3 regions of the Streptomyces sp. NPDC059816 genome follow, and region 2 is predicted to be linked to each of the others. Evidence: riboswitches for the same ligand, from Rfam matches in the RefSeq annotation. Region 2 holds a riboswitch; each other region holds the start of a gene.

Region 1 (6,321 bases), on a different contig from region 2:
CCGGGCAGTCGCCACACGTCCTCGCCGTCCAGCAGCACCCGCCCCGAGGTGGGCCGCAGCGTGCGGTACACCGTGCGCAGCAGGGTGGACTTCCCCGCGCCGTTGGGTCCCGCGAGTCCGACCACCTCACCCGGGGCCACCTGGAGGGACACTCCGGTGACCAGCGCCCGGCCGCCCACGGCGACCGTCACGTCCTCGATGTCCAGTGCGCCGGGCGCGGCCGTGCCGGGCAGCCGCGCACCCTCCTTCTCGATCGGCGCCGTCATGACGTCCTCCGTCGCATCAGCCACAGGAAGAAGGGGCCGCCGACCAGTGCGGTGAGAATGCCGACCGGGACCTCCTCGGGGCTCATCAGGGTCCGTGCCGCGAGGTCCGCGGCGATGAGGAACGCCGCCCCCAGCAGCGCGGCGGCGGGCAGGGCCCGGCGGTGGTCGGCGCCCACCAGCAGCCGCACGATGTGCGGCATGATGAGGCCGACGAAGCCGATCTGACCGCTGACCGCGACGATGGTGCCGATCATCAGCGCGACGACGGTGAACATGGCCGCTCGGAAGCGGTGCACGTCGAGCCCGAGCGCGGTCGCCGCCTCCTCGCCGGCCAGCAGCAGGTTCAACGGGCGGCTCACCCCGAGCAGCACCACCGTGCCGGCGAGCACGACCACGGCCGGTATCCACAGCATCGACCACGTGGTCCCGGCGAGCCCGCCGAGCATCCAGCGCAGCGCCGACTGCGTCTTGTGCGGGTCGTTGGAGGTGACGATGAGGAAGCTGGCGAGCGCCGACAGCACCTCGGCGGTGGCGACGCCCGCGAGCACCAGGCGGATGGTGGTCATCCGCCCGCCCGACCGGGCGAGGAAGTACACCGCGATCAGCGCGGCGAGCGCCCCGCAGAACGCCGCCAGCGGCAGGGTCACCAGGCCGAACGCCGTCAGGTTGAACACCAGGACGCTCACCGCACCGACCGAGGCGCCCGAGGAGACCCCGAGCAGCATCGGATCGGCCAGCGGATTGCGGACCAGGGCCTGGAGCGCGGTTCCGGCGACGGCGAGTCCGGCACCGACCACCGCGCACAGCAGGACGCGCGGCAGCCGCACGTCCATGACGATCGTCTCCCGCACCGGGGTCCAGGTCGTCTCGGCGAGTCCGGGGTGCACCCGGTGCAGCAGGATGCTCCAGACCTGACCCGCGGGGACGTTGACCGAGCCGACGGCGATGCCCGCCGTCCCCGCCACCGCCACCAGGGCGGCCAGCAGGACGAGGACCAGCACGTACGGCGGCTTGGCCCGACCCGTCCGAAGCTCCGACGAGTCGGGCGACGGGGCCGGGTCCCGTCGGGTGGTGTGCAGCGCACCGGCCCCGGCCGTCCGGGGCGCGCCGGTCACTGGAAGCGGTCCGGGTGCAGCTGACGCGCGAGGTCCGACACCCCGGTGGGCACCCGGACGCCGAGCACCGTCGAGGACAGCGGCAGCACCGCGAACCGCTTGTTCTTGATCGCCGGGACGTCCTTCAACGCGGGGTGCGCGAGGAGGAACTTCTTCTTGTCGGCGACGGTCTTGTCCCCGTAGTCGTAGATGACGATGGCCTCCGGTGCCCGTTCGGCGACCTGCTCGAACGAGACGTCGCCGAACTGCTTGTCCAGGTCGTCGAACTGGTTCCGGCCGCCCGCCTCCTTGATCATCTCGTTGCCGATGCCGGCACCGCCCGCGGTGAACGCCGTCTTGTCGCCGCTGTCGTAGACGAACACCTCGACCGGGTCGACGCCCTTGAGCTTGCCCTCGACACCGCTCAGCGTCGTGCGGACCTTCTTGACCTCGCGTTCGGCGCGGTCCTTCACCCCGAAGATCTTTCCGATCGAGCGGAGTTCCGTCTCGATCAGGTCCATCGTCACCGGCCCCTTGGGGCACTCCTCCACATTGAGGTAGGAGTTGACGCCCGCCTTGGTCAGCGCGGCGCGGCTGCGGCCCTCCTGCTCGTCGAAGGTGCTCGCGAACCCCGCGTAGGCGAAGTCGGGTTCGGCGGCGAGCAACGCCTCGAAGGACGGGTACTCGTCCGCGAGGACCTTGATGCCCTGGTAGGCGTCCGCGTACTCGGGCAGGATCTTGTCGTCCAAGTAGGCGGTGCCCACCATGGACTTCTCCAGTCCGAGCGCCAACAGCACTTCGGTGGCGTGCTGGTTCAGGGAGACCGCCCGCTGCGGGGGACGCTGGTACGTCGTCTTCACGCCGCAGTTGGTGACGGTGACCGGGAAGCCCTCGGGCGCGGAGGCCGCGCCGTCGGTCTTCTCGTCGGTGCCACCGCCACCGCAACCCGCTATCAGGAAGGCGGCTGCGGCAAGCAGGGCGACGGAGCGTCTGGCCATGGTGTGGTCGGTCCTCTCACCGCGGACGGCACGGCGCCGCCCGCGATCGGTTCGTTGGTTCAGTGCGTCGCGTCGGACTGCGCGGTACGGACCCGCCGCGGCGGGGTGAAGACGTAGAGGTCGAGGACGTCCGGTGGTGCGGCGACCCCCGGGCCGCCGGCGCGGACCCAGGAGACGATGTCCTCGGTGGCGTCGGAGTCGTTGACGAGGCCGAGCCAGACGGGACGTGCCCCGGCGGCGCGTCCGGCGGCCGACGGGCGGACGACGATCACATTGGCCTGATCGCAGACGTCCAGGCAGGCGGCGACCGTCACCGAGGTCGCCTCGCGCAGCCGCGCCACCTGCGCGGAGTGATCGACTCCGATCACCTTCGCGCTGCCGCAGCAGCAGTCCCGGCACACCACGACCCGGCACGGCACCGGATCGTCGGCCAGCGGCCCTTCGGGCATCCCGACTCACGCTCCCCTCTGGGGAGATCCGCCCCAGTTCTGTCGAGGAGGCGACCGCGTGAGTCTCCTGGCTCTCGGGTCACCGCTCGCCCCGCCCTTCCCACCCGCACAGGGGCAGTGGGCCGTTCGGGGTTCGCTCGCCGATCACAGTGGCGGGACCGCACCGGATTCACACCGGTTTCCTCGTTCCGCCGTCGCCTTTCCGCGTCATCATGACAGACCCGGCGCCCGGAACCCATGCCTGGGACGCGGTTGCTGCGCAGGTCACACGCCCGGACCGCGGGAACGGGCCGCGGGAACGGGCCGGTCCCGGTGCGGGCGGTGAGTGCCGCCCGCACCGGGACGGCGGTCAGGCCGCCACGAGGGCGGGGGCCCCGCTCGGTTGCTCCAACCAGCTGGCGGCCAGGTCCCGACGGGCACGTGCCACCCGGGAGCGGATGGTTCCCACGGGGCAGTCGAGGGCCTCCGCGGCCTCCGCGTAGGACAGGCCGAGGAGCCGGGTCAGGGCGAACGCCTGGCGCCGTCCGGGTTCCAGCGAGTCGAGCGCGTCCATGAAGGCCACCGATTCCTCGAAGCCGGGGAGGTGGCGGGGCTGCGCGCGCTCCGCGGCGGTCAGCCAGTCGGCGCTGTCCGCGATCCTGGGCCGTGCGGAGGCCCGGCGCAGCCGGTCCACGACGACCCGGCGGGCGATCGCCAGCAGCCAGGTGCGTGCGCAGGACCGTCCGGCGAATCCGCTGAGGCTGGTCAGTGCGCGCAGAAAGGTTTCCTGGGCCAGATCCTCCGAACCCGGGACATCGGTGGTCAGATGGGCGACGAACCGCCGTACGTCGTCATAGGTGGCGTGGACGAAGAGTTCGGCGGCGCGCTGGTCGCCGAGGCCGGCGGCCAGCGCCCAGGTGGTGATCTCCGCGTCGCGGTGCGCGTGCCGGGCGGCGGCAGCGCCGTTGCGGGTGGATCGTGCGCCTTCTCCAGGTGAATAAGGCATGACAAATCGCCCTTCGCGTCCGGGATTTAACCCGTCAAAGGTGAAATAAGTGGACAAAACCTCAGGACGCGAAAGGAGGGGGTCCTCGTCGAGGGGCCGCGCGCAACAGGGCGAGCGGGGACGGGAGGCGGTCGGACGCACGACGCTCGACCGGGGCGGGAGTCGCCACCGGCAGGACCTGCGCCCCGCACAGGGCGGCCACGGCGAACCGCAGCAGGCCCCCGAGGAACAGCGCCAGCGCCCGGCCGAGTTGGGCGAGCGCGCGCTCCCCCCGCCAGAGCCACCAGCCGCACACCGCACCCGCGAGCACGTGCGCGCTGGCCATGCCCGAGCTGACCGAAGAGAGGTCGAACAGGCCACGCAGGGAACGGAAGAGGGCGAGTGCGGTGCTCCCGGCCAGGCCCGTGCCGTCCGCGGTGGCGGGGCGCGGATGGGCCGTGTGGACCCCGTGTGCCGTGCCGCCCGGGCCGTGGGTCAGACCGAACAGTGCGTGCAGCATGACCTGGGCCCCGGCGCTCGCCCCGATCACCGCGCCCGCGGACCGTTCCCTGCGGGTCAGTCGCCAGGCGAGCAGTGACACCGGGGGAACCGCGACCGCATACCCCTGGAACGAGGGCGAGACCCCCGACGCCAGGGCGTGGCCGAGCCCGGACACCACGACGCACACGGCGACGAGGATCGTCGCGTGCGTGAGGCGGAGTGCGGTTCCGGCTCCCATGAGAGTCATGGTGCCAGTGGGATACGGGTCCCGGGTAAGGGCTTTGACCGGACAGTTGGCGCGATCGCCCCCGTTTGTGGACACCGTGTGTCGTGACCCATGTCACTACCCGCTCCCGGGAACTTTCCGCCCTCCGCATCCGACTACGTGTGCGACCGGCCCCACCCGGTCGTGCACGACCTCATTGACACGTGACAGAAGCGGAGCCCCTCGCCGTGAACCCCACAAACGACCGTGCTGCGCCCGGTTCCGAGTCCTCTCCCGCCGTAGGTGCGCCCCCCGGACCGTCGGGCGTGTCGACGGCGCCGCCCCGCCCCCGGGCGACCCTCCGCGGTGACCTGCGGGCGGGTGTCCTCGACGGCTCCCTCGCCCTCCTCGTCACGGGCGCCGTCTTCGTGCTGCTCTACGTCCGGATCGAGGCCGAGACCTCGTCCACGCTCACCGTGATGCCGTTCATGGCCGACACGGGTGCCTTCTGGATGTACTTCCTCAGCCAGGCGTTCGGCTGGTCCGCGCTGCTGTGGGCCTGGGGCACCGTGGTCCTCGGACTGCTGCTGTCCGGCCCCCGCCCGAGCTGGCTGCCCCTGGCCGGCCCCCGCCTCGAACGGCTCCACCGCACCACGAGCATCAACACCATCGCGCTGATCGCCGCTCATGCACTGCTGTTCGCGGCCGAGTTGGTCCGGCACGACACCGACGCCTGGTACGCCAGCACCGCCACGGCCTTCGTCGAGGCGTTCGTGCCCGGCGGGTACGCCTCGGGAACCGGCCGGATCGCGATTCCCGTCGGTCAGGCCGCGCTCTACCTCGCGATCCCCCTCGGCCTGCTCTTCTACGTCCGCCACCGCATCGGCGCCAGGACCTGGCGGGTCATGCACCGCTTCGTCCTCGTGGTGTACGTCCTCAGCGTCTGGCACACCCTGCTGTACGGCACGAACGTGTGGTACGACGGCTGGTTCCGCACCACCGTGTGGCTGCTCCAACTCCCCGTCGCCGCACTGTTCCTGGCGCGACTGATGCGTCCGGCCCGGCGATCCCAGCGGCTCGCGGCCTCCGGTGGACGGCCGGGGGCCAAGGCCGTCTGGGCGCTGCGTCTGGGCGGGCGGCTGGCCGTGGTCGCCGTCCTGGGCGTGCTCGTGGCCGTGCTGCTCACGGGCCGGGACGGCGGACGCACCGAGCCGCCCGCCGACACCACGTCCAGCCACACCGAACACGGCTGATCCCGGGGCCGCTTCGGGGTCGGCGCCGGAGGGTTACAGGGCGGTCCAGGTGAAGGCCACCCGGTCCCCGGCGTGGATTCTGAACTGGCAGCCGCCGACGGGGGTCGACGTCCCGTTCACGGAGATGTTCCAGTAGGCGGTCGCGCCCCCCTCGACGTTCTTGATGGACTGCACGAAGTAGTCCTCGAACGACGGGTACCAGGTGCCGTCCCAGGCGAACCCGCGCTTGCGCGCCGCGTCGTCGAGGGCGGCCGTCGGCGTGGGCACCGCACTGGGGTGGGCGCCGCCGTTCGTGCCGTCGCAACGCTGGGTGCCACCGGTGGCCGGCGTGACGTCGTGGCCCTTCGTCCGGATCTTGCCCCGGAACAGCACCCCGTCGGGCCCGCGCACGGTCAACGTGACCTTCACCGGGGTGTTGGTCCCGGCCGTCAGCGTGCTCCCCGCGGCGGGCGCGACGCCGGGGGCGGCCAGTGCGGGGGCACCGGTGAGGACGAGACCGAGCAGGGCCGCGGCGACGGCGGTGCGACGGAAGAGGTGGTGACGCATGGGGCCTCCTGGCGGATACGGGCCCACGGGGTGAAGTGCCCCGAG
Region 2 (6,321 bases):
TCCGCGTGCCAGTACGACCAGTAGGCGGAGGCGGGCGGGGTCAGTACGCAGTCGTCCTGGTCCGGCGGCGGGAACTGCTTCCCGCCGCGATGGCCGCTGTATCCGATCCGGCAGATGAACGCCGGACCGTCGTGGCCCGTTCCGGTGGTGCGCCAGCCGCCCTGGTTGAGCAGTTCGTACCCGGTCGTCGGGGTGGTGCCGCAGGAGCGGTACAACGGGCCGCCCCACCTGCTGAAGTCGACGGCCAGCACCACGCCGGAGGAGGTGGTGCACCGTCCCATCGGCTGGGAAGCCGCGGACGCGGGACCCGTGGTGCCCCACAGGAGGGCGCATGCCGTGCCCAGGGCTGCGGCGGTCCGCGCCACGCGTGCGGCGATCCTGGTCACGACTGTCCCCCTCGTAGGGCCCTGCTGCGGTGGCGGACCGCGGCGGTCACCGCGCAGCCCGCCAGGACGAGCGTTGCGGCGCCGGCGGCGAGCACCGCGACCCCGCCTCCGGTGGAGGCCAACCCGCCTTGGGCGCCGCCCCCCGAAGCGCCGGCACCACGGTCGCCGGCGCCCGCGGCGCCCTCGCCCCCGGTACCCGCAGGGCTTGGGCCCGCGTCGCCCGGAGTGACGATCGCCGGTGTGGACGCCGACGCGGAGGGCGTGGGCGTGGGGTCGGGGTCGGGCTGCGGTCGGGTACCGGTCAGATCGCGGGTCAGCACGCCGAAGGAGATGCCGGTGGAGCCGCCGACGGCCTGGGTCGAGGCCCGCAGGTCAGAGCCCCGCTGGCCGTCCTCGGCAACGTTGAACCCGCCGTCGGGGTTCTGCTGCGCGGCCAGGAACTTCCGGGCCCCGGCGATCTGCCGCTCGTACTCCGGGGTGTCCAGGGACAGGCCCTGCACCGCGAGGGCGGCGGAGTTGACCGAATTCCCGGCGGCGCCGGGGAAGCCGCCGTCGTCGAGTTGTTTCGTCGAGATCCAGCGGAGCGCCCGCTCGACGGCCGCATCGGCCTCGTCGTCCCCGACGAGGTCCAGGGCCATCGCGGCGATGGCGGTGGAGTCCACATCGGAGTCCCCGGTCGCCGGCACCAGGCTGGGGAAGGCGCCGGAGGCGTGCTGAAGGTTCTTCAGATAGGCGACGGGGTCGGACGCCGCGCCCTCCTCCCCGGCCCGGATCTGCGCCATCACCGCGAGCGCGTGGGCGAAGACGGACGGGGCGTAGCGGTACGCGCCCTTCGCCGCGCAGCTGCGGTCCGGCGCGGTACTGGGGCCCCGGCAGACGGCCGTCGCCAGCGCCGCGATCAGGTCCTGTCCACCGAAGTCGCGCGGGTCGCGGCCGACGGCCTGGGCGAGGACGGCGGTCTTGCCGAGGGAACCGCCTCCGGCGTACCGGGTACCCACCTTGGTCCAGTCGTGGACGGTGCGCCCCTCGCCGTCCTCGCCCCCCTGGTCGAGGAAGTCGACGATGCCGCGCAACGCGTCGTCGTCGTGGCCGGTCGCGGCGAGTGCGTAGGCGCCGTCGATGGTGAGTCCGAAGTCCGCCCGCGTCGACCCGGCGCCGATGTCGTAGTAGCGGCCCCGCCGCAGTCGGGCCGCGTCGGTGAGGTACGCGACGCCCTTCTTCAGGTCCGGGCCCCGGCCGTTCCCCGAGGCGGGCGGTGAGGCGGGCGGTGAAGCCGGGGGAGTGGTGCCGGGGGGCTGCGGACGATCGGGCTTCTTCGTGGTCAGCGAGGCCAGGCTGGTGTCCGCCCCCGCCAGGACGGCCACCCCGGTCGCGTAGAACACCGAGTCCGCCGCGCCCTCCTCGAAACCGAAGCCCCCGTCGGTGAGTTGCTGCCCGGACAGCCAGGACACGGCGGCGTCGGCGCGCACCTTCTCGCCGAGGACCCGTAGGGCCTGGGCGGCGTAGCCGGTGCCGATCACGCTGCCCGTGGTGCCACCGGTGTAGCCGGGGAACGCGCCGTTGCTCAGCTGGGCCTTCCGCAGGTGGTCGCGGGCCTTCGCCACCACCGCCCGGTGACCGCCCGCCTGGTGCAGGGCCAGCACGGCGAGGCCGGTGGCGAGGGGGTCGGCCTCGCAGTTCTCACCGGGGCCGATCAGGACACTGGTGAAACTGCCGTCCCGGCACTGGAGTCGGGTGAGCCGGGTCACCGTCGCGGCCGGGGGCCGCACGCCGCCCCTCAGGAGGGCGAGCACCCCCAGGGCCTGCCCGTCGGTGTAGGAGGCGTTGCGGAAGTCGCCCTCGGCGGTGCAGCCGGCTTGCCCGCCGGCAGGACAGACGTGGTGCACCAGATCGCCGACGAGGTCGTGTCCGCCGAAGTCGCGCGGGTTGTTCTCGGTGACGGCGGCGAGCAGGGCGAGCCGGGCGGCGGCCGTGGCGTCCGGTGCCCCGTCCCTTCCCGCGGCGTACGCGTAGGCGTCGGTGTGGGCGCGGAGGAAGGCGGTCACCTTGTTCAGCGCCCGGCTCTTGCCCCGGGTGGCCAGTGCGTACGCGGCCTCCGTGGTCAGGAAGTAGTTGGGGGTGTCGGCGCCCTCGTCCACCACCCTTTCACCGTCGGTCAGTTCGGCCCGGACCCAGGCGGTGGCCTTCGCGAGGTCCACTTCGGCGGGCGGTACGTTCGGCTCCTCGGGCCCTGGACCCGGTGTGCCGCCGCCCGCCCGCACCTCGTCGGGGGTGAACGTCGGGCGGCCGGTGGTGCCGCCGACGTCGGTGCCGCCGAAGACCCAGGCGTCCACGTCACCGGCCTTCGGCTTGCGGTCCATCGCCCCGTACTGGCTGTACTTCCAGTCCTCTTCGTCGGGGGAGGCGACCCAGTACGACCAGTACGCGGTGGCCTGCGGGGTGAGGACGCAGTCCTCGGTGGCGGGAGTCGGGTACGGGGTGCCGGAGTGGAACGAGCCGTGGCCGATGCGGCAGATGAACGCATCGCCGTCGTGGCCGGTGCCGGCCGTGCTGAAGCCCGCCTCGTGCAGCAGCTCGTAACCGGTGGTGGGCGTGGTGTCGCAGCCCCGCTCGACCGTGCCGCCGAAGGGGCCGAAGTCCACCGCGACGACGGCTCCCCTGCTGGCGGTGCACCGGTCGATCGGGTCGGCGAGCACCGGGGCGGCGGTGACGAGCACGGCACTGGTTCCGCCGAACAGGAGCACGGCCGACAGCAGGGCGGCCAGCCCTGCGAACCGTCTCCCCTTGTCCCTGTCCACCCGAGCTCCCCCGTGTCATCCGGGCGGCCAGACGTGGCTGAAGGGCCCGCAGTGACACCAGGGCGTCACCGACGTGCCGGTCGACCACGCCGTAGTCCGCGACGGCGCTTCTCGCTGAGATCTGGCGCTCCAGGCAGTCCGGCTCGCCCGGTGTCACCGGGCCCACGGTTGCGGGTCAGCGCCGGATTTCGACCGGCTTCCCCTGAAGTGCAGTGCGTATCAGCCGGATTGGAACATGCGGCCCGAGACACCGTCAAGGAGGCATGAACTACCCGCTGACAGCGCACGGTTGCTCAAGCGCCCCATCTGGTGCGCTGGTGATCCCTCGGGTAGCGTCCAGGGCTGCCACATGGGGGAATCCGGTGCGAAACCGGGGCTGACGCGCAGCGGTGTGGGGCGGCACGGTGCCGTACCCGAGCCCGAATGCCCATGCGGTGACGTCACATTCGAAGCCGTACCACGCGAGGGGACGACGGCCCTAACCCGCCAGCGCCGCCACGGTGTCCCCGCGGCGCGGTGCGCCCGGCCGGTGTCCCCTGTCCACCACAGGAGCAGGCCATGTCCCGTCCCCCGACCACCCGGCGCCTCGCGCTGGCCGTTCCCGCCGCCCTCGGGGCCTTCGCCCTGACCGTCCTCCCCGCGGCGGCGACCTCGACGCCCGCCCAGATCGCCACCTCCAAGACCAACGGCGTCGCCTACCTCAAGTCGCTCCAGGCCGCGGACGGTTCCTACGCGGGCACCGGGCTGTCCAACGAATGGGCCTTCAGCGCCTTCGCCGCGGCCGGGACCGCGGTCGTCGACGTGGCACCCGGCGGTGACACGACGAAGAACGCCCGCACCGTCTACCGCAATCTGCTCTCCACGGCCGGCTGGCCGTCCGCCACCCCGGTCGTCACCGACTACGAGCGCGCCACCCTCAACGCCTACGCGGCGGGCATCGACCCGGCCCGGGTGTCCGCCTCCCGGAACCTGATCGCCGACGTCTACGGCTACTGGCAGAACGCCGAGGCCGGCTACTTCGGCCCCTCGGCCACCTACAACGGCACCGTCTTCGCCGGGCTGGCCCTGGCCGGGGCCAAGACGCAGACCGGGGTGCGGCGCGTCCCCCAGGCGCTCCTCGACAAGGTCGTCACCCGTATCCGCGCCAACCAGCACCACGACGGAGGGTGGGACTTCCAGAAGGCCGAGGGCAACCCGACCCGCCTCAGCGCCCCCGGCGACGTCGACATGACCGGCGCTTCGATGGCCGCGCTCTGCGCCGCGGGAGTTCCGAACACGGACGCGGACGTCGTCCAGGCGAAGGCGTTCCTGAAGAGCAAACTGGTCGCGGCCAACGGCGCGTTCAACGCCCTGTACGGAGTCAACACCAACTCCAACGGATGGGCCGTCGCCGGGCTCAACGCCTGCGGCATCAACCCACAGACCGGCGACTTCCTCACCACCCTGGGCAAGACCCCGGTGGACTTCCTGATAGCCCAGCAGTACAACCCCGGTGGCGGTTTCAAGTACAAGTCCACCGACACCGCCCCTTCCGCCTACGCCTCCATCGACGCCCTCCGTGCCGTCGCGGGCGGCGGCTTCACCGCCGCCCCGCCCACCCCGGTCACCGCGGGGGCCCCGAAGTGGGTGGCCGCGAGCGCCTTCACCCCCGGTACGGCCACCGAACTCGCCCTCACCGTCGATGACGGAACGGGCAACCTGAAGGTGTGCGCCGTCGCCTTCACCGCCACGGCCGCCACGACCACCCTCGGGGACGTACTGGACGCCGCCGCCACCTCGGCGACCCCGTCGGGCTGTGTGACCGGGGTGACCCCGTCGTCGGGCACCGGCACGATCACCACCCTCAACGGCAAGGCCAACAGCGGTTCCCAGACCTGGAAGGTCAGTGTGGACGGCTCCGCCTTCGCCGCCGCCTCCCGCGGCAGGACGATCGGTGTCGGGGACACCATCGCCCTGCGCTGGGGAGCCTGACCCCGAACCGGTGCGGGCCCGTCACCTCCACGGGCCCGCACCACCGGACCGCCTCACGGCGCCACCCCTGGGAACAGCGATCCGTACGCACGGATGCACTGATCGGGCGCGCCCCGCCCTACGATGGGCGCATGAGCAAGGGCACGCACCCAGCAGGTGCACACCATGCGCAGCAGTCGGCCGAGCGACTCGACGTCGCCGCGTCCGTCCTCGCCCTGCTCGCGGACCGGACCCGGCTGGCACTGTTGGAGCGGCTCGGCCGCGGCGAAGCCGATGTCACCACGCTGACCCAGGCGTGCGGGGCCGCCCGGCCTTCCGTCAGCCAGCACCTGGCCAAACTCCGACTGGCCGGTCTGGTCACCGCCCGCAAGGACGGCCGTCGCGTCGTGTACGCCCTGCGCCACGGGCATCTGCGCCGGCTGGTGGACGAGGCCCTGAACGTCGCCGACCACCAGATCGGTGCGCTGCCGCCCCACGACTGACCACCACCCGCGTCGCCTACGGAGCGCCTTTCACCAATAGGTGCATAGGTGCGCACCCATTGGCTACGATGAGCTGGTCGCACCCACCCGCCGAACGGGACGGGACCTCATGCTGTCCGTGCTGCGCAACCGCACCTACCGCCGTCTGTTCACCGCACAGGTCGTCGCCCTGGTCGGCACGGGGCTCGCCACCGTCGCACTGGCCCTGCTCGCGTACGACTTCGCCGGGGACCGGGCGTCGACCGTGCTCGGGACGGCGCTCGCGATCAAGATGATCGCCTACGTCACGATCGCCCCCGTCGTCGGCGCACTCGCCCACCGGGTACCCCGCCGCGCCCTGCTGGTCTCCACGGACCTCACCCGGGCCGGGGTCGCCCTGAGCCTGCCGTTCGTCTCGGCCCTCTGGCAGGTGTACGTCCTGGTCTTCCTCCTCCAAGCGGCGTCGGCCGCCTTCACCCCGACCTTCCAGGCCACCATCCCCGAGGTACTGCCCGACGAGCGCGACTACACCCGGGCCCTGTCGATGTCCCGCCTCGCCTACGACGGGGAGAGCCTGTTCAGTCCGGTGCTCGCGGCGGCGCTGCTCACCCTCATCCCCTACGACTGGCTGTTCGCCACGACCGCTGCGGGCTTCGTGGCCTCCGCGGTCCTCGTCGTCTCGGCCGCCCTCCCCACACCGAAACC
Region 3 (6,321 bases), on a different contig from region 2:
CCCGGGTGCATGGGCGTCGGCCCGCGTCCCCGCTTCGGTGTCCGTCGCCCCGTGGGCTCGGTGTGCTCCTGCGCCGGGCGCCCCGCGTCCGCGGGCCGCCGTGGCCGGTCCGCCGGCCGGGCGCCTCACGGGGCGCCCGGCGGAACGAAGGGCAGGCCGGGCGGCGGGCCCGAGACGATGAGGTCGCGCAGTGCGTCGGTGTCCGTGTGGTGTTCGATCAGATCGGCGAGGCGGTCGAGTTGCTCCTCGCGCAGCGCGGCGAACGAGGTGTCCGCCGCGGGGACGAAGCGGCGGCCGGCGCGCGCGGCGACCTCCCGCAGGAAGGCCCGCCGGAAGCCGTCCGACTCCAGCGAACCGTGCCAGTGGGTGCCCCACACGGAGCCCACCCGGCAGCCGTCGAGGAAGGGTTCCCCGCCCCGTACGTCGGCGACGCCGTGGTGGATCTCGTAGCCGTCGACCCGCTCGCCGAGCGCCGTGCCCGACGGCCGGGCGAGGGTCTTCTCGCGGGCGAACCGGATCCGTACCGGCAGCAGTCCCAGCCCGTCCACGGTGCCGGTGCGGGACTCGACCTCGTCCTCGATGCGTTCGCCCATCACCTGGAACCCGCCGCAGATCCCGAGCACGGGCCGGCCCTCGGCGGCCCGCCGCAGCAGCACCTCGGCGAGCCCCCGCTCCCGTAGCCAGCGCAGTGCGGCCACCGTCCCCCGGGTGCCGGGGACGATCACGAGGTCGGCGTCCGCCGCTTCCTCGGGCCGGTCGACGAAGCGCACCACGACGCCCGGTTCGGCGGCGAGCGCGTCCACGTCGGTGAAGTTGGACATCAACGGCACCGCGCACACCGCGATCCGCAGGACCTCCGCGCCGACCGGAGCAGCGGCCGAGGACTCGCGGACGGTGCCCCGCAGCGACACCCGCAGGCCGTCCTCCTCGTCGATGCCCAGCCCGTGCTGGAAGGGCAGCACCCCGTAGGTGGGGCGGCCGGTGAGGCTGCGGAGCATGTCGAGCCCCGGCTCCAGCAGCGAGACGTCGCCGCGGAACTTGTTCACCAGGTAGCCGGCGACGAGTTCCTGGTCCTCGGGGGCCAGCAGCGCGGTGGTGCCGAAGAACGAGGCGAACACCCCGCCGCGGTCGATGTCGCCGACGACGAGCACCGGCAGCCTCGCCGCCCGGGCGATCCCCATGTTGACGATGTCCGTGCGCCGCAGATTGATCTCGGCGGGGCTGCCAGCACCCTCGCAGACCACCACGTCGTGGGTGGCCCGCAGTTCCTCCAGACACTCCACGACGGTGCCTAGCAGCGCCTCGCGCCCCCCGGGCACCGGCTCGCCCTCGGTCGGCCCGCCGCGCGCGCCGAAGAAGCCGCGGGCGCTCATCTCGCCGACCGGGCGCCCCTTCAGCACGACCTGACTGGTGCGGTCGCCCCCCGGCTTCAGCAGCACCGGGTTCATCAACGCGCTGGGCTCCACCCCGGCGGCCTGGGCCTGCATGGCCTGGGCCCGGCCGATCTCGGCGCCGTCCCGGGTGACGAAGGAGTTGAGGGACATGTTCTGTCCCTTGAACGGCGCGACCTTCACGCCCTGGCGCGCCAGCCACCGGCAGATCCCGGCGGTCACCACGCTCTTGCCCGCGTCGGACGTCGTCCCCGCGACCAGCAGTCCGCCCCGCATCATCCCCGCTCCCGTCCGGTGCCCGTACCGGTGCGCCGGACGCGGCGGGCCGTGAGCAGCCCGCGCCCCGCCGCGCACACGGCCAACGTCAGCCAGCCCACCCGCCGCGACAGCCGTACCGCCCGTTCGACGTCCCCGAGCGCGACGGCCCGTCCGGCGCCGTTCAGCACCGGTCGGTGTTCGATCCGCCCGCCGTAGGACAGGGTGCCCCCGAGCCGGACGCCGAGGGCGCCGGCGAACGCGCTTTCGGCGACGCCCGCGTTGGGGCTCGGATGGCGTCCCGCATCGGCGCGCCAGGCCCGGGCCGAGGCCGCGGGGGCGCCGCCGGCCAGTACCGCGAGGGCACCGGTGAGTCGGGCCCCGGGCCAGCCCATGACGTCGTCGAGCCGCGCCGAGGCCCAGCCGAAGCGGCGGTGGCGCGGCGACTTGTGGCCGACCATGGCGTCCAGGGTGTTGACGGCCCGGAAGGCGACGAGTCCGGGCACCCCGCCGACGGCCCCCCACACCAGCGCGCCGACCACGGCGTCGGAGGTGTTCTCGGCGACCGACTCGACCACCGCGCGGGCGATCCCGTCGGCGTCCAGGGACCGCGGGTCGCGCCCGCACAGGTGCGGCAGCCGTGCGCGGGCCGCCGCCACCTCGCCCGCGGCGAGCGCGGCGCCGATCGCCCGGGCCTCCCGGCCCAGACTGGTCCCGCCGAGCACCGTCCAGGTGGCGGCGGCGGTCAGCGCGACGGACGCGGCGGGGGAGCGGTCGGCCGCGCGGGCGGCCAGCGCGGCAGCTGCCGTCACGCCCCCGGCGCACAGCGCGGTGTGCAGTGCGCCCCAGCCGCGGTGGTCGCGCCACAGCACGTGTTCGACGGCGCCCGCGGCACGACCGAAGGCAGCGACCGGGTGGCCCCGTCGGGGGTCACCGAACAACAGGTCGCCGATCAGTCCGGCGGTGGCGCCGTACGCGAAGGTTCGCCCGGCCCGCATCGGCTCAGTCCGCCGTGCCCCGGAGGACCTTCGAAGGGTGGAGGGGTCCCGCGCCGTGGCGTACGGGACCGGGAGACGGGCGCCCCGGCATCGTGGTGGTCCTCACTCAGGGTCCGCGCCCTGGGTCGACGGATACGTCGGCGAGAGTCTCCTGGCTCCCGGATCGGCGCTTCCCCCGGTCTTCCAGCCGCTGGGGCTGTGACGTCCGGTGTGGGGGAGCGCTCCCCGGTGACAGTGGCGGGACCGCGCCGGATTCGCACCGGCTTCCTCTGCTGCCGCCGTAATGGCTCGGGAAGTCCACCACGCCCCGAGAACACCCGTCAACCGCGCGCTGACCTGCGGCGGGGCAGTGTGTGAAGACCCACATGCGAACGGTCCGGCCGGTCACCGCGGGGGAGCGGTGACCGGCCGGACCGTCAGGACCCGTGCGGGTCCGGTGGATCAGGGGGTGATCAGGCGACGATCAGGTAGATGCCGTACGTGACGGCGGCCACGCACAGGGCGAAGCAGGCGTAGGCGCCGGTGGCGGCGACGGCCGCCGATCCGCCCTTGGGACCGCCCTCCGCGGCGAGCGCCGCCTCCCGCTTGGAGAGTCCGACGATGCCGAGGGTGAAGAGACCCACGAGAGCCACCGTGACCACGAGGCTGACGCCGAACACGGAGGCGAGTGCTGCCCAGTCGATATTCATGGAGGTTCCTTACACCTTGGCGGTCCGCGGCGCGGACTCCGTCGAGGGGTCCTGCTTCGCCGGGAGGGTGGCCGTGAGGTCACCCAGGGCGGTGGCGTCGGCGACCGGACCGGCCGGCGGCGGGGTCACCGCGGCGATGGCGGTGGTGACGACGCCCGCGGGCTCGTCGACGTCGTTGACGTTGGTGTGGTCGATGACCTCCCGGCGGGAGATCAGCCAGATCGCGGTCGACCCGGCGACGAGCAGCGCGCCCGTGACGGCGATGCCCCAGGGGCCCTGCTTGGTGAGCAGTTCCGCGAGCGCACCGACCACACCGGCGGCCGGCAGGGTCAGACCCCAGGCGACGAACATCCGGGTGGCGGTCGACCAGCGGACGACCCCGCCCTTGCGGCCGAGGCCCGCGCCCATCACGGCACCGGAGCAGGACTGCGTGGTGGAGAGCGAGAAGCCCAGGTGCGAGGAGGCCAGGATGACCGTCGCGGCACTGGTCTGGGCGGCGAAGCCCTGCGGGGGCTGGAGGTCGGTGAGACCGCGGCCCATCGTGCGGATGATGCGCCAGCCGCCGAGGTAGGTGCCGAGCGCGATGGCGATACCGGCGGAGGCGATGACCCAGACCGGCGGGTTCGACCCGGGAGCCAGGGCACCACCGGTGACCAGCGCCAGGGTGATGATGCCCATGGTCTTCTGCGCGTCGTTGGTGCCGTGCGCGAGGGAGACGAGTCCGGCCGAGGAGATCTGCCCGATGCGGTAGCCCTTGGAGGTCGACTTGTCGTCGGCCTTCTTGCCGATCTTGTAGGTCAGGCGGGTCGCGAGCATCGCGGCCAGACCGGCCACCAGCGGAGCGGCGACGGCGGGGATCAGGACCTTGGTGACGACGGTCGAGCCGTTCACCGAGTCCCAGCCGGCCGACATGACGGCGGCACCGATGAGGCCACCGAACAGGGCGTGCGAAGAGCTGGACGGCAGGCCCAGGAGCCACGTGAACAGGTTCCAGAGGATGGCGCCGACGAGCGCCGCGAAGATCACCTCTGGCTGTATGCCGTCTTCGTTGATCATGCCGCCCGAGATCGTCTTGGCGACCTCGACCGAAAGGAAGGCTCCGACCAGATTGAGCACGGCGGACATGGCCACCGCCGTCTTGGGCTTCATTGCGCCTGTCGAGATGGTCGTCGCCATCGCGTTGGCTGTGTCGTGGAAACCGTTCGTGAAATCGAACACGAGAGCGGTGACGATCACGATTCCGAGGAGGAGCGTGATGTTTTCCATTTACCCAGGCTTCTGTTGGACGACAGTGGCGGTTGGAACGTAGGCAACCTGAGTGAACGGAAGATGAACTGAGGCGGGCATCGCGGTGTCTCAATCTGGAGCAAGGCTATTCCGCATGGGGGGACCGGATGATCGGGCGGTGCCGCGAGGCCGGAACGGTGGGCTCCGGGGCTCCCGGCGCAAGCGGTTGCCGCACTCTGCCGGGGGGTCGGTTCACCACCTCATCCGACTGTACGACCCTCACTCCACCCGGCGACCCGACGATCCGCTTTGCCCCAAATAAGTAAGGAACATCACCCCACCCTCCCACCCGACGATCACACCCCGCCCGCACCCCCCGCCGCGGCGCGTCCCCGCTGGCCGCGGGCCCCGCCCACCCCGACACTGGGAGACGTGCGTACAGCCCGAGTGGCGGCCGCGGCCGCCACCGCCACCACAGCGACCACCGCCCTGCTGGCCCTGGCCGCGGGCCGCTTCGCCAGCAACGCCGCCCTCAGACCCCGTCCCGGCCACCCGCTGCCCACCGACCCCCGGCTCACCGTCCACACGGTCACCGCCGACCGGGTCACCCTCACCCGGGACCTCTCCAGCCTGCGCCCCGGCACCTACGGCCTCACCGGCCACGGCGTCCACGCGGTGGTGGGCCCGGTCCTCCCGGACGCCCCCCACACCGCCGACACGGTCGTGCGCCGCCTGGAACGCGTCACCCACGGCACCCTGGACGCGGGCGCCGAGGTCCGGCTCACCCCCCAGGTCCACGTCGGTGACCCCCGCACCGCCCTCGGCCTGGACCACGAGGACGTCCAGATCCTCGGCGAGACGGGCCCGCTGCCCGCCTGGCTGGTGCCCTCCGCCCGCGACACCTGGGTCATCGCGGTGCACGGCCTGGGCACCACCCGTGAACACCCGATGGTCGTCATGGACTTCCTGCACCGCCGCCGCTTCCCCGTGCTGTGCCTCGCCTACCGGGGAGACCGCGGCGCGCCCCGCGCCCCGGACGGCCTCAGCCACCTGGGCGAGACCGAATGGCGCGACCTGGACGCCGCGATGCGCCACGCCGTCCGCCAGGGCGCGCAGCGCATCGTCCTGCACGGCTGGTCCACCGGCGCCACCATGGCACTGCGCGCCGCCACCCACTCCGCGCTGCGCGACCGCGTCGCCGGACTGGTCCTCGACTCGCCCGTGCTCGACTGGGAGGCCACCGTCCGTGCCCTCGCCACCGCGCGACACGTGCCGGACGCCCTGCTGCCGCTGGCCGTCCGCGCCGCCCAGGGCCGCACCGGACTGCGCCCGCACCGGGTACGGGAACGGGCCGACATCCGTGACCTCCGGGTGCCCGCGCTGGTGGTGCACGGCCCGGACGACGCGGTCGCGCCCTGGGCGCTGTCCCGGGCCTTCGCCCGCAGCCGCCCCGAACTGGTCACCCTGCACGCCGTCCCCGGCGCCCCGCACGGCGCCATGTGGAACGCGGACCCCACGGGGTACGAGGAGGCGCTGCGTCGTTTCCTCACCCCTCTGGGCTGACCCCGACGTCCCGTCCCCCGGGCCGACCCCTGCTCCCCGTCGTCCTCAGCCCGGGCGACCGGGCCCCATACCCCCTGTGGTCGACGCCTTGCCCGCACCAGCCCCCTCAGCCCCACCCGCCCCACCTCCCGGGCGGCTCCGCTTCGGCTCTCTCGAACAGGACACGGACCACCGCACAGGGGTTCACCCGCTCCTCGC

Evidence for each region. Region 2 has a riboswitch for cobalamin ahead of ACFV88_RS31205 (hypothetical protein). Riboswitches for the same ligand answer to the same signal wherever they lie in the genome.
Region 1: it holds a riboswitch for cobalamin, as region 2 does, so the genes downstream of both, ACFV88_RS26925 ((2Fe-2S) ferredoxin domain-containing protein) here and ACFV88_RS31205 (hypothetical protein) in region 2, are expected to answer to the same signal.
Region 3: it holds a riboswitch for cobalamin, as region 2 does, so the genes downstream of both, ACFV88_RS02735 (cobalamin biosynthesis protein) here and ACFV88_RS31205 (hypothetical protein) in region 2, are expected to answer to the same signal.

What each region holds. Positions count from the first base shown of each region.
Region 1 is NZ_JBHWIQ010000023.1:83,321-89,641, forward strand. Features, by position in the region: gene ACFV88_RS26910 (ABC transporter ATP-binding protein) at 1-266, opposite strand, end outside; gene ACFV88_RS26915 (FecCD family ABC transporter permease) at 263-1,267, opposite strand; gene ACFV88_RS26920 (ABC transporter substrate-binding protein) at 1,378-2,358, opposite strand; gene ACFV88_RS26925 ((2Fe-2S) ferredoxin domain-containing protein) at 2,418-2,807, opposite strand; cobalamin riboswitch at 2,868-2,995, opposite strand; gene ACFV88_RS26930 (sigma-70 family RNA polymerase sigma factor) at 3,157-3,792, opposite strand; gene ACFV88_RS26935 (hypothetical protein) at 3,854-4,510, opposite strand; gene ACFV88_RS26940 (ferric reductase-like transmembrane domain-containing protein) at 4,702-5,730, shown strand; gene ACFV88_RS26945 (DUF4430 domain-containing protein) at 5,764-6,276, opposite strand.
Region 2 is NZ_JBHWIQ010000032.1:18,021-24,341, forward strand. Features, by position in the region: gene ACFV88_RS31195 (hypothetical protein) at 1-386, opposite strand, end outside; gene ACFV88_RS31200 (prenyltransferase/squalene oxidase repeat-containing protein) at 383-3,184, opposite strand; cobalamin riboswitch at 3,299-3,427, opposite strand; cobalamin riboswitch at 3,495-3,634, shown strand; gene ACFV88_RS31205 (hypothetical protein) at 3,743-5,155, shown strand; gene ACFV88_RS31210 (ArsR/SmtB family transcription factor) at 5,287-5,637, shown strand; gene ACFV88_RS31215 (MFS transporter) at 5,747-6,321, shown strand, end outside.
Region 3 is NZ_JBHWIQ010000002.1:22,416-28,736, reverse strand. Features, by position in the region: gene ACFV88_RS02740 (cobyric acid synthase) at 126-1,667, opposite strand; gene ACFV88_RS02735 (cobalamin biosynthesis protein) at 1,667-2,644, opposite strand; cobalamin riboswitch at 2,789-2,915, opposite strand; gene ACFV88_RS02730 (hypothetical protein) at 3,097-3,333, opposite strand; gene ACFV88_RS02725 (anion permease) at 3,343-4,599, opposite strand; gene ACFV88_RS02720 (alpha/beta hydrolase family protein) at 4,993-6,123, shown strand.